DNA from 4 places in the Stenotrophomonas sp. NLF4-10 genome. Region 1 is predicted to be linked to each of the others. Evidence: predicted binding sites of a transcription regulator. Region 1 holds the regulator's gene; each other region holds the start of a gene.

Region 1 (3,212 bases):
GTCCTCGCTGATCAGGTCGTCGCCGCCCTTGGCGGGCTTTGCCGCGGCGGCCGGTTTGGCGCCGGGTGCGGCGCTGCCGTGCAACTGGTCGAGCAGGGCCTCGAATTCGTCTTCGTCGATCAGGTCGCCGTCGGCCGCGGCGGCGGCCACCGGGGCGGCGGCCGGGACCGCGTCGACGTCGAACAGGGCGATCAGCGCCGGCGGCGCGTGCTCCGGTTCGGTGCCGGCGGAAACGGCGTCGAGCATGGCCTGCAGCCAGTCCAGCGACTGCTGCGCGGCGTCGAAGTGGTGCGCCTGCAATACCGCCTTGCCCGAGCGCGCCATGCCCAGGGTTTCCTCGGCGGCGTGGCACAGTTCGACCATCGCGTTGATGCCGAGGAAGCCGGCGCCGCCCTTGAGCGTGTGGAAGCCACGGAACACCGCGTTGAGCTGGTCGCCGTCCTGCGGCGCCTGCTCCAGCGTCACCAGCTGCTCGCCGAGGCGGTCCAGAATTTCCTGGGCCTCGAGGATGAAGTCGGCGGCGATGTCCTCGTCGAAGGCGCTCATGGCGTCACAGCCCCAGGTCGGAGAGCAGGTCGTCGGCGTCGTTCTGGGAAACGGCGTGGCGGTCCAGCCCGGTGACGGCGGGGCCGGCCAGGCCGTCGCGGCTCTCGTTTTCCGGCGGCGGCAGGCCGAGCGCGCCGAAGCCCTCGTGCACGCGGCGGACGATGCCGACCACGCGGCGGATGATCTGCCCGGTCAGGTCCTGGTAGCTCTGGGTCAGGGCGATCTCGGTCAGGTTGTGGCGGATGCGGTCCAGCACCTGCTGCTGTTCCTCGGCCGGCAGCGCGCCTTCGTGCAGGTGCGCGGTCAGGGTGCGGCATTCCTCGGCCAGGTCGAGGGTGCGGTGGGTGGCCTTTTCGGTCATCTCCACCACGTGGTCCAGGCGCGCGCAGGCATCGGTCAGCTCGCCGGCCTCGGACGGCAGCGTCGGCAGTTCGCCCAGCGCCTTGCCCAGCTCGCGCGCCAGCCGGCCGAGCCCGGCCACCATCGGTTTCTCGCGCGCCGCGGCAAGGGCGTCAATTTCCCGGCGCCAGCCGGTTTCGTCGCCGCTTTCCAGTGCCGTCAGCGCGTCCTGCAGGCGTTGCGCCAGCAGGGCCCTTTCGTTTGCGGTGCCCGCGGAGGCGTTCATCAGGCGCTGGCCCCCAGCCGCTCGAAGATCTTGCCCAGCTTCTCCTGCAGGGTCTGCGCGGTGAACGGCTTGATGATGTAGCCGTTCACGCCGTTCTGCGCGGCCTCGATGATCTGCTCGCGCTTGGCCTCGGCGGTGACCATCAGCACCGGCAGGGTCTTGAGCCGGACATCGGCGCGGATCGCCTTGAGCAGCTCGATGCCGGTCATCACCGGCATGTTCCAGTCGGTGACCACGAAATCGAACGGCTGGCTGTTGAGCAGCGCCAGCGCGGCGTGACCGTCCTCGGCTTCGGCGGTGTTGGTGAAGCCCAGGTCGCCCAGCAGGTTCTTGACGATGCGCCGCATGGTCGAGAAGTCGTCGACGATCAGGATCCGCATGTTCTTGTTCAAAAGGTGTTCCTCTTCATGGTTCGTCGAGGCCGGCGTCGGCCGCCTCGAAAATCTTCAGCCGGCCGCGCAGGCGCAGCATGGCCTGGCCGTGGATCTGGCAGACGCGCGACTCGCTCACGCCGAGCACCGCGCCGATCTCCTTCAGGTTCAGTTCCTGCTCGTAGTACAGCGACAGCACCAGCTGCTCGCGTTCGGGCAGCACGGCGATGGCCTTGCCCAGCTCCTCGCCGAACTGGCTGCGTTCGAGCATCTGCTGCGGGGTCGGGCCGCCGCTGGTCGGGGTGTCCAGTTCGCCCTGGTCCTCGATGCGCGATTCCAGGCTCAGCACCTGGCCGCGCGCGGCGTCCTCGATCAGCCGCAGGTAGTCCGGCAGCGGCATCTCCATCGCCTCGGCCACTTCGCTGGCGCTGGCGGCGCGGCCGGTTTCCTGCTCCAGCCGGCGGATGGTGGCGGCGGCGTCGCGGGCGCGGCGGTGCACCGAGCGCGGCACCCAGTCGCCACGGCGGATCTCGTCGATCATCGAGCCGCGGATGCGGATCGAGGCATAGGTTTCGAAGGAGGCGCCCTGTTCGGCGTCGTAGCTGCGCGAGGCCTCGATCAGGCCCATCATGCCGGCCTGGATCAGGTCGTCGATCTCGACGCTGGCCGGCAGCCGCGCGGCCAGGTGGTGGGCGATGCGCCGCACCAGGTCCGAGTGGCGGACGATGACGTCGTTGGCGCTGGCGCGCTGCACTTCGCGGTAGTGGGCGGCGGCCGCGGGTTTCATGTGGCCACCCCGCGCTGCTGCAGGATGCGCTCGAGGAAGAACTCGACGCCGCCGCGCGGCTCGGTGGGCGCCTGCCAGCGCGCGGTGCGGCGGGCGATCTCCTGGATGGCCTGCGCCGCCGGCGAGGCCGGGTACAGCTTGACCACCGGCTGCTGGCGCTGCACCGACAGCCGCAGCCAGTCGTCCTGCGGCACGCAGCCCAGGTAGTTCAGCGAGACGTCGGCGAGGAACTTGTCGCAGACCCGCACCAGCTTCTCGTACAGCACGCGGCCCTCGTTGGGGTCGCGCACCATGTTGGCCACCACCTGCATGCGGTCCACGCCGCGCTCGCGCGAAAGCACCTTGATCAGCGCGTAGGCGTCGGTGATGGACGCTGGTTCGTCGCAGACCACCACCACGGTGTCCTGCGCGGCCTGGCAGAAGGTCAGCACGCTGTCGGTGATGCCGGCGGCGGTGTCGATGATCATCACGTCCAAGTCGCGTTCCAGCTCGGAGAACACGTTGACCAGGCCGACGTGCTCGGCCGGCTGCAGCTCGGCCATGTGCCGGCGGCCGGATGCGGCCGGCACCACCAGCACGCCGCCGGGGCCTTCGATGATCACTTCTTCCAGCGTGCAGCGGCCGGCGACCAGGTCGGCCAGGGTGTTCTTCGGCTGCAGGCCGAGGATGACGTCGATGTTGGCCAGGCCCAGGTCGGCGTCCAGCAGCAGGGTGCGCTTGCCCATGCCGGCCAGCGCCACGGCCAGGTTGGCCGAGACGTTGGTCTTGCCCACGCCGCCCTTGCCGCCGGTCACCGCGATGGTGCGCACCGGCCCGGCCGGCTGCAGGCGGGTGGCCGACAGCGGGAAGGCGTTGGTCAGTTTGGCGTATTCACGCGACGGCA
Region 2 (3,212 bases), 360 kb from region 1:
CAAGGTCGCCGACGGCTCGCAACTGGTGCACCAGGCCGGCAGCACGATGGGCGAGATCGTCACCTCGGTGCAGCGGGTGACCGACATCATGGCCGAGATCTCCGCCGCCTCGCAGGAACAGAGCGCCGGCATCGAGCAGGTCAACCAGACCGTCACCCAGATGGACGAGACCACCCAGCAGAACGCCGCGCTGGTCGAGGAAGCCACTGCCGCCGCCCGTTCGATGGAGGAACAGGCCAACCAGCTGGCCGAGGCCGTGGCCCTGTTCCGCACCCGCAGCGCATCGGCGCCGGCATCGGCAAGCCCGAAGCCGGCGCCACGACCGGCAACCGCCCCCCTTCTTCCACCCGCCGCGGCAGCCACGGTCATCGAGCCGGTGGCCGCCGACAACGACGACTGGCAGGAGTTCTAGACCACGCCGACCGGCAGCCCGCGTGGCCCTCCCCTAAAGAGCCACGCCGAACCGCCGATACCCCTTGATGGCCTGCGCGGTCCGCCGCTGCCCGGTGTCTGTCTTCACCTGTTCCAGAGATCATGTCCGAGCACGAACCCACGGAATCCTCGCAAACCTCGTTCGACGGCAACCTGTATGCCGACGAGAAGTACATGGTCCGCAACCGGCGGCAGATTCGCATGCTGATGCAGGCGCTGATCGACCAGCGCGCCACCCTCAGCGCGCACCCGGACGGGCGCGAGCAGTCCTTCCCCAGCGCGGTGCTGGAAGTGGACGAGGACGGCGTGCTGCTCGACGGCAGCCCGATGCCGGCGGTCAACCGCAGCGCCGCCAACGCCGGCTTCCTGCTCTGCTTCGCGCAGGTGGACAAGGTGATGGTGCGCTTCCGCGTGGAGCAGCCGCAGCAGCAGGAACAAGGCGGGCACGTCGCCTTCCGGGTGGAACTGCCGGAGGAGCTCTACCACCTGCAACGGCGCGAGCTGTACCGGCTGGAGACGCCGGTCGGCGACTCGCCGTGGTGCAGCGTCCCCGACCCGGCCGGCGGCGAGCCGCTGCGCTGGCGCGCGGTCGACATCAGCGCCGGCGGCATCGCCCTGCTGCTGCCGGCCGAGCAGCAGGTGTTCAAGCTGCAGCAGCGCCATGCCGGCTGCTTGCTGGAACTGCCCGACGGCACCGCGATCACCACCAACCTGGTGGTCTGCAGCCTGGTCACGCGCAAGCAGGCCAACGGCGTCGAGCAGGAGCGCGTGGGGCTGCGCTTCGAGGCGCTGCCGCGTGGCGCCGACGCCGCCATCCAGCGCTACATCTTCCGCATCGACCGCGAGCGCAAGGCACGCCTGAACGGCGATGGCTGAAAATCCCCGCCCTTCGTGCCCGCGGAGCCGAAGGAACGGCACACCCACCGTAGGTGCCGGGCTTGTGCTTGCATCCCTTTTCGGGACAGGCACGGGACTCTGCCGGTAAAGCCTCATGCGGGGCAAGCCCCGCATCTACGGGATTCGCCCCTAAAGTCCCGGCCATCCCGGCCGATATCCGCTGTGTCAGCTCTCCGCACCGGCAGCCCGCCAGGACCAGGAACCACCATGAACGATACTTCCACCACTGCCGCCGGCACGGGCGGCGAATACCTCAGCTTCACCCTCGGCAACGAGCACTACGGCGTGGACATCCTCAAGGTGCAGGAGATCCGCGGCTACGACGCGGTCACCCGCGTGCCCGACGCGCCGGACTACATCAAGGGCGTGATCAACCTGCGCGGCACCATCGTGCCGGTCATCGACCTGCGCCTGAAGCTGCGCCTGGAGCAGGCCCGCTACGACGCCTTCACCGTGATGATCGTGCTCAACATGGAGGACCGGGTGGTCGGCATCGTGGTGGACAGCGTCTCGGACGTGATCCCGCTCAGCGCCGAGCAGATCCGCCCCAAGCCGGAGTTCGGCGCCGCGGTGGACACCCGCTTCATCTCCGGCATCGGCACCCAGGACGAGCGCATGCTGATCCTGCTCGACATCGAGACGCTGCTGGACACCGCCGACCTCGGCCAGATCACGACCGGCGACGAAGTCGCCGCCTGACCGCACTGCGAAACGCATCACACTTCCAAGCATCCCGCTTTCAGCACGGACGGTTGCGGCCGATACGGATCGCGTGCCCGGCGCCTGGCCGGACGAACCAGACCCAAACCCTCCCGGAGTAAAACAGATGTCCAAGTCCCTCATTTCGCTGATGTCCGCGGCCCTGCTGGCAAGCGTTTCGCTGGCCGCCGCCGCCGACGAGATGATCCCGCCGGAAACCGCCACCCGTTTCGTCGGCAAGGACGGCATGGTCTGCGGCAAGGTCGAGAAGGCCCGCTACGCCGAAGGCTCCGAAGGCCAGCCGACCTTCCTGCACATGGGCGGCGCCTTCCCGCGCCACACCTTCTCGGCGCGCATCCCCGGCTCGGCCCGCGGCAGCTTCAGCTTCGACCTGCTGACGCTGGAAGGCAAGACCGTGTGCGCGATCGGCAAGATCGCCCGCGACGCCTCGCGCGCCGAGATCGAGGTCACCTCGCCGTCCAACCTGAAGCTGGCCAACATCAAGTAACCCGCACCCCCGTACCTCGCCACGCCGGCCCGGCCGGCGCTGGCCCCCGCCCAGCTCGCCGGGGAATGCCGCAGGAGACAACGCACCCATGCAGTGGATCAAGAACCTCAAACTGATGCCGAAGCTGATGCTCACCTTCGGCGTCGTCCTGTTGGTGATGCTCATCCAGGGCGTCGTTGCCTACCGCGGGCTGTCATCGCTGAACAGCGTCACCGAGAACCTCGGGCAGCAGCGGATGGAAAGCATCCGCCTGGCCGGCGAGCTCAACTCGCTGGTCAGCGAATACCGCAACACCTCCTACCAGAGCCTGGTGCGCGCCAGCGACGAAGTGAAGGCCGACGCGCGCAAGCGCACCGTGGAACTGCGTGGGGAGATCGACAAGGCCATCGCCCAGTACTCCAAGCTGATCGACGACGCCCAGCAGCGCAAGCTGTTCGACACCTTCACCGCCGACTGGAAGGCCGCGCTGGCGTCCTACGACAGCGTCAACGAGATGCTGGAGCTGGAGCTGCCGGACGACGCCATCGACACCTTCGTCGGCGAAACCCGCAACCTGCACGTCAAGGCCACCACCTCGATGCAGGAGCTGATCACCGACGAGGACCGCCGCGGCGACAATGCCGTGGTCGATGCCTCCTCCACCTATGCCTCGTCGCTGACCCTGATCGTCATCGGC
Region 3 (3,212 bases), 360 kb from region 1:
GAGCTGGCCCAGCGCTACGCCGTCGGCGACTTCAGCCGCGACATGCCGCCGCTGCCGGGCGAGAAGGCCGAGATCACCGAGACGATGGCCACCATCAAGCGCAACCTCACCGCCATCAGCCACGAGATCCGCCAGCTGAGCGGCGCGGCGGCCAACGGCGACTTCAGCCTGCGTGGCGACGAGAGCCGCTTCGAGCACGAGTTCCTCGAAATGGTGCACAACATCAACACCATGATGGAGAGCACCGACCGCAGCTTGGGCGAGGTTTCCACCCTGATGCAGGCCATCGCCCAGGGCGACCTCACCGCACGCATGAACGGCGACTTCCACGGCGTGTTCGCCCGCATGCGCGACGACGCCAACGCCACCGCCGAGCAGCTGACCGACATCGTCGGCCGCATCAAGCAGTCCACCGTGTCGATAAATACTGCTGCCGGCGAGATCGCCTCGGGCAACAACGACCTGTCGCGCCGTACCGAGCAGCAGGCCGCCAACCTGGAGGAAACCGCCGCGTCGATGGAGGAACTGACCTCCACCGTGCGTCAGAACGCCGAGCACGCACGGCAGGCCAACCAGCTTGCGCAGGGCGCGGCCGACGTCGCCTCGCAGGGTGGTCAGGTAGTCGGCCAGGTGGTCACCACCATGTCGGCCATCGAGGCCTCCTCGAAGAAGATCGCCGACATCATCAGCGTCATCGACGGCATCGCCTTCCAGACCAACATCCTCGCATTGAACGCCGCGGTGGAAGCCGCGCGTGCAGGGGAACAAGGCCGCGGCTTCGCGGTGGTCGCCTCGGAGGTGCGCACGCTGGCCCAGCGTTCGGCCGGCGCCGCCAAGGAGATCAAGGAGCTGATCGAGGACTCGGTCGGCAAGGTCAGCGAAGGCTCGCAGCTGGTACACCGCGCCGGCACCACGATGGGCGAGATCGTCAGCTCGGTGCAGCGCGTGACCGACATCATGGCCGAGATTTCGGCGGCTTCGCAGGAACAGAGCGCCGGCATCGAGCAGGTCAACCAGACCGTCACCCAGATGGACGAGACCACCCAGCAGAACGCCGCGCTGGTCGAGGAAGCCACCGCCGCCGCCCGTTCGATGGAAGAGCAGGCCGCGCACCTGGCCGAGGCCGTGGCCCTGTTCCGCCTGGAGGAACAGGAGGACGCACCGGCGCCGGCGCCTGCCGCAAGCGCGGCCAGGCCGGCACCGGCCGTTGCCGAAGCCGCTTCCTTCGACATCCCCGCCAGTACGCGCCCACGCAGCGCAGAAAAGATTCCGGTGCTGGAAGAGGCCGAATCCGACTGGCAGGAATTCTGATCCAACCCACCGAAAACCCCGGCCCCGGCCGGGGTTTTTCTCAACTATCGCCGCCCCCTGCCGATAACGGCTTGGGAAGCTCCCGGTTGCATGCCGTCGGTTGGCCATGCCGCCCTTGCCAACCGCCCCATTGCCCGTCGCCCGCTCCCAAATGAATATCCTCCAATCGCTGTCGCGCGCCCTCGCCAACCTGTCCGTCCAGCGCAAGCTGATCGTGCTGACCCTGCTCAGCGCGATCGGCGTGATCGCCGTCGCCGTCATCGCCGCGCGCTTCCAGTACCTGGACGTCAACAAGACCCGGCAGATCGCGCTGGACATCCGCGTGCAGCTGGCCAACAGCGTGCTCGACAGCTACCGGAAGCAGGCGCAGGACGGCGCGCTGTCGCAGGATGAGGCGCAACGGCAGGCGCTGGCCACGCTCGGCACCCTGCACACGGACGACAACGACAACTACTTCTACGTCCTGGACACCGACAACAGGATGCTGATGCATCCGTTGCGGAAGGACCTGGTCGGGCAGGACCTGAAGGACTACCGCACCGAGCACGGCGACCGCCTGTTCCATGACCAGCTGGAGTCGGTCAGGCACGGCGACGGCTACACCACCTACCACTGGGCCAAGCCCGGGCATGGCGACAAGCCGGTGCTGAAGATGGCCTATGCCCGCATCTACCAGCCGTGGAACTGGGTGGTCGCCACCGGCGTCTACATGGACGACGTGCAGGCCCAGGCATGGCGGTTCACCGGCATCATGACCCTGGCAGGCGGCGTCCTGGTGGTACTGCTGTTCATCCTCGGCTGGTTGATCGGCCAGCGCATCGTCATCCCGCTGCGCCAGGCGACCGCCACCGCCGACGCCATCGCCCGCGGCCGGCTGGACAACGACATCCGCCAGACCTCGCGCGACGAACCCGGCCAGTTGCTGGGCAGCATGCGCCGCATGCAGGAACAGCTGCAGGCGGTGATCGCCGCGCAGCGCGAAATGGAAAGCCGCCATGAAGCCGGCTTCACCAGCTACCGCATGGACGCGGCCGCCTTCCCCGGCGACTACGGGGTGATGGTCACCGGCACCAACCAATTGGTGGCCGGCCACATCGACATGGAAACGCAGGTCATCGAGCTGGCCCAGCGCTACGCCATCGGCGACCTCAGCCGCGACATGCCGCAGCTGCCGGGCGAGAAGGCCGGGATCACCGAGACGATGGCCACCATCAAGCGCAACCTCGGCGCCATCAGCGAAGAGATCAAGCGCCTGAGCGGCGCCGCGGCCGCCGGCGACTTCAGCCAGCGCGGCGACGAAGGCCGCTTCGAGTTCGACTTCCACGACATGGTGCACAACCTCAACACCATGATCGACACCACCGACGGCAACCTGTCGCAGATTTCCACGCTGCTGCAGGCCATCGCCCGCGGCGACCTCACCATACGCATGCAAGGCGATTTCCGTGGCGTATTCGCGACGATGCGCGACAACGCCAACGCCACCGTCGCGCAGCTGACCTCCATCGTCGGCCGCATCCAGGGCGCCGCATCCAGCATCAACACCGCCGCCTCGGAAATCGCGCAGGGCAACAACGACCTGTCGCGCCGTACCGAGCAGCAGGCCGCCAACCTCGAAGAAACCGCCGCCTCGATGGAGGAACTGACCTCCACCGTGCGCCAGAACGCCGAACACGCACGCCAGGCCAACCAGCTGGCGCAGGGCGCGCAGGGCGTGGCCTCGCAGGGCGGCGAGATCGTCGGACAGGTGGTCACCACCATGTCGGCCATCGAGGCCTCCTCGAAGAAGATCGCCGACATCATCAGCGTCATCGACGGCATCGCCTTCCAGACCAACATCCTCGCGCTCAACGCCGCGGTGGAAGCCGCGCGTGCCGGTGAACAGGGCCGCGGCTTCGCCG
Region 4 (3,212 bases), 360 kb from region 1:
GGCATGCTCGGCGTTCTGGCGCACGGTGGAAGTGAGTTCCTCCATCGAGGCGGCGGTTTCTTCGAGGTTGGCGGCCTGTTGCTCGGTACGGCGCGACAGGTCGTTGTTGCCCGAGGCGATCTCGCCGGCGGCGGTGTTGATGCTGGACGCGGCGGTCTGGATGCGGTCGATGATGCCGGTGAGCTGGATGACCGTGGCGTTGGCGTCGTCGCGCATGCCGGCGAACACTCCACGGTAGTCGCCTTCCATCTGCACGGTGAGGTCGCCGTGCGAGAGCGCGCGCAACACGCCGGAAACCTGCTCGACGCTGCTGCCGATGGCCGCCAGCAGGCCGTTCAGCTGTTCGGAAATCTGCAGCAGGAAGCCGCTCTTGCCTTCCAGGGTGACGCGTCCGGACAGGTCGCCGCTGGCGGCCGCGGCGATGATGTCGCTGACCTCCTGCTCGATCTCCACTTCCGCGGTGCGGTCGTCCCATTCCACCACGTAGCCGATGCGGTTGCCGTCGGCGTCGGTCACCGGGTTGATGATCAGGCGCATGATGTGGTTGCCCACGTTGATCTGCGCGCTGTGGGTGCCGTGCAGCTCGCCCAGCAGCTTGCGCTGGTGCGCGGGCTGCTTGTGGAACATGTCGATGCTGCTGCCGACCAGTTTGTCCATGTCGAACTGCGGCAGGTCGCGGCGGATGTCCTGCTCGGCCTTGCCCAGCATCCCGAACAGCGGGCGGTTGGCGTAGATGATGGTGAGGTCGGCGTCGGCGATCATCACGCTGGTGGTGACGTCGTCCAGCGCGGTGCGGATGCGCAGGTCCTCGGCGGCGCGGGCGCGGTCCTGGTCGGCGCGCGCCTTCAACTGCACGATCATCTCGCCGATGGCGGCGTACATCTGCCCGATCTCGTCGCGCGAATGGTGGTCCACGCGCGCATCCAGCTCGCCGCGGGACACCGCCTGGATCGCGCCGAGCGCGCCGGACAGCGGGCGCAGGATGGAGCGGGCAATGAACCAGCACGACAGCAGTGCCGACAGCAGCACCAGCACGCCGGCCACGACCAGTACCTTGCTGAAGCTCCACGCGCGCGCGGCGATGTCGTCGGTGTATTCGCCGCTGCCGATGATCCAGCCCCAGCGCTTGTGCAGGCCGACGTAGGAAATTTTCTGCACCGAGCCATCGACGCCGGGCTTGGGCCAGGTGTAGTCGATGAAGCCGCCGCCGTGCTCGCGCCCCATCTTGACCATCTCGACGAAGATCTTCTTGCCGTCGGTACTGGTGGCGTCGGTCAGGTCCTTGCCGTTCAGCGCCGTCTGGTACGGGTGCATCAGCATGGTGGGGTGTTCGTCGTTCACCCACAGGTAGTCGCTGCCGTTGGCGCTGCGCAGCGATTCGATGGCGGCCAGCGCCTGTTGCCGGGCGTCCTCGTCGCTCAGCTCGCCGGCCTCGGCGCGGTCGGCGTAGCGGTTGGCCAGCGCCAGCGCCGCCTCCACGCGGGTGTGCAGCATCTGGCGTTCGTTGTGGATCAGCTCGTCATGGTTGCGCTTGGCGGTGACCACGCACAGGGCCACGATCCCGGCGGCGAGGATGCCCAGCATCAGCAGGAATTTCCGCCGCAGCGGCATGTCGCTGAAGACGCGCGAAAGCGCATGACCGTTCATCAGGCTGTCCCCTCTTCGTTGCCGTGCGGGATGGCATCATCCTGTCATCGCCGGGTCACGGGATGTCCAGCATTCTGCCGGGTTATCGGCGCCGGCAGCGGTATCTGTAGGGGGAGCGGGAGCGATCACTGCATGCCGGCACGCGAGGCTGCGGGCCGGCCTGGTGCCCGGCCGAAAGGCCGGGCGGGGCTCGCGGAGTTCAGAACTCCTGCCAGCCTTCGTCGCCGGCCGTGACCGGCTCGATGCTGCGGACGGGAGCCGGACGCGCGGGCGCAGGCCTGGCGGCGGCCTTGGCCTTGCCGGTGTTCTTGCGGGTATTGCCGGCGGCCGGCCCGGTGGCGAGGCGGAACAGGGCGACGGCCTCGGCCAATTGCGCGGCCTGTTCTTCCATCGAACGGGCGGCGGCAGTGGCTTCCTCGACCAGCGCGGCGTTCTGCTGGGTGGTCTCGTCCATCTGGGTGACGGTCTGGTTGACCTGCTCGATGCCGACGCTCTGCTCCTGCGAGGCGGCGGAGATCTCGGCCATGATGTCGGTGACGCGCTGCACCGAGCTGACGATTTCGCCCATCGTGCTACCGGCCTGGTGCACCAGCTGCGAGCCATCGGCGACCTTGCCGACCGAATCCTCGATCAGGCCCTTGATCTCCTTGGCGGCGCCGGCCGAACGCTGGGCCAGCGTGCGTACCTCGCTGGCGACCACGGCGAAGCCGCGGCCCTGTTCGCCGGCGCGCGCGGCTTCCACCGCAGCGTTGAGCGCAAGGATGTTGGTCTGGAAGGCGATGCCGTCGATGACGCTGATGATGTCGGCGATCTTCTTCGAGGAGGCCTCGATGGCCGACATGGTGGTGACCACCTGTCCGACGATCTCGCCGCCCTGCGAGGCCACGCCGTGCGCGCCCTGCGCCAGCTGGTTGGCCTGGCGTGCGTGTTCGGCGTTCTGGCGCACCGTGGAGGTCAGTTCCTCCATCGAGGCGGCGGTTTCTTCCAGATTGGCCGCCTGCTGCTCGGTGCGGCGCGACAGGTCGTTGTTGCCCGAGGCGATCTCGCCGGCGGCGGTGTTGATGCTGGACGCGGCACCCTGGATGCGGCCGACGATGGTGGTCAGCTGTGCGACGGTGGCGTTGGCGTCGTCGCGCATCGTCGCGAACACCCCCTCGAAGTCGCCCTCCATGCGCAAGGTCAGGTCGCCGTTGGCGATGGCCCGCAGCAGGCCGGAAACCTGGCCGAGGTTGTCGTCGGTGGTCTGCATCAGCCGGTTGAGGCTGAGCATGATCTCGCGGAAGTCGTACTGGTAGCCATCGGCATCGCCGCGCTGGCTGAAGTCGCCGCGGGCGGCGGCATCGCCGAGCTGGCGGATGCCCTGGCTGATCGCGCTCAGGTTGCGCTTGATCGTGGTCATGGTCTCGGTGATCTCGGCCTTCTCGCCGGGCAGTTCCGGCATGTCCTGGCTGAAATCGCCGATGGCGTAGCGCTGCGCCAGCGCGATGATCTGCATCTTGGTGGCGATGTGCTTGGCGACCAGCTGGTTGGCGCCGGCGACCATCACCCCGTAGTCGCCGGGGAAG

Evidence for each region. Region 1 encodes FliA, which starts transcription of late flagellar genes. Its sites were predicted from a motif close to TAAAGTTTNNCNNNCNNNGGCCGATAA; they were not measured.
Region 2: the regulator FliA is predicted to act here: its motif matches at 1,460-1,486, upstream of MIC98_RS10880 (chemotaxis protein CheW).
Region 3: the regulator FliA is predicted to act here: its motif matches at 1,352-1,378, upstream of MIC98_RS17060 (methyl-accepting chemotaxis protein).
Region 4: the regulator FliA is predicted to act here: its motif matches at 1,730-1,756, upstream of MIC98_RS10870 (methyl-accepting chemotaxis protein).

Annotation. Positions count from the first base shown of each region.
Region 1 is NZ_JAKSEE010000003.1:1,944,787-1,947,998, forward strand. It holds gene MIC98_RS09115 (chemotaxis protein CheA) at 1-546, opposite strand, end outside; gene MIC98_RS09120 (protein phosphatase CheZ) at 551-1,171, opposite strand; gene cheY (chemotaxis response regulator CheY) at 1,171-1,563, opposite strand; gene MIC98_RS09130 (RNA polymerase sigma factor FliA) at 1,577-2,329, opposite strand; gene MIC98_RS09135 (MinD/ParA family protein) at 2,326-3,212, opposite strand, start outside; gene flhF (flagellar biosynthesis protein FlhF) at 3,200-3,212, opposite strand, start outside.
Region 2 is NZ_JAKSEE010000003.1:2,303,449-2,306,660, forward strand. It holds gene MIC98_RS10870 (methyl-accepting chemotaxis protein) at 1-412, shown strand, start outside; gene MIC98_RS10875 (flagellar brake protein) at 535-1,308, shown strand; gene MIC98_RS10880 (chemotaxis protein CheW) at 1,537-2,028, shown strand; gene MIC98_RS10885 (hypothetical protein) at 2,156-2,536, shown strand; gene MIC98_RS10890 (methyl-accepting chemotaxis protein) at 2,625-3,212, shown strand, end outside.
Region 3 is NZ_JAKSEE010000003.1:2,307,015-2,310,226, forward strand. It holds gene MIC98_RS10890 (methyl-accepting chemotaxis protein) at 1-1,311, shown strand, start outside; gene MIC98_RS17060 (methyl-accepting chemotaxis protein) at 1,463-3,212, shown strand, end outside.
Region 4 is NZ_JAKSEE010000003.1:2,299,929-2,303,140, reverse strand. It holds gene MIC98_RS10870 (methyl-accepting chemotaxis protein) at 1-1,647, opposite strand, end outside; gene MIC98_RS10865 (methyl-accepting chemotaxis protein) at 1,847-3,212, opposite strand, start outside.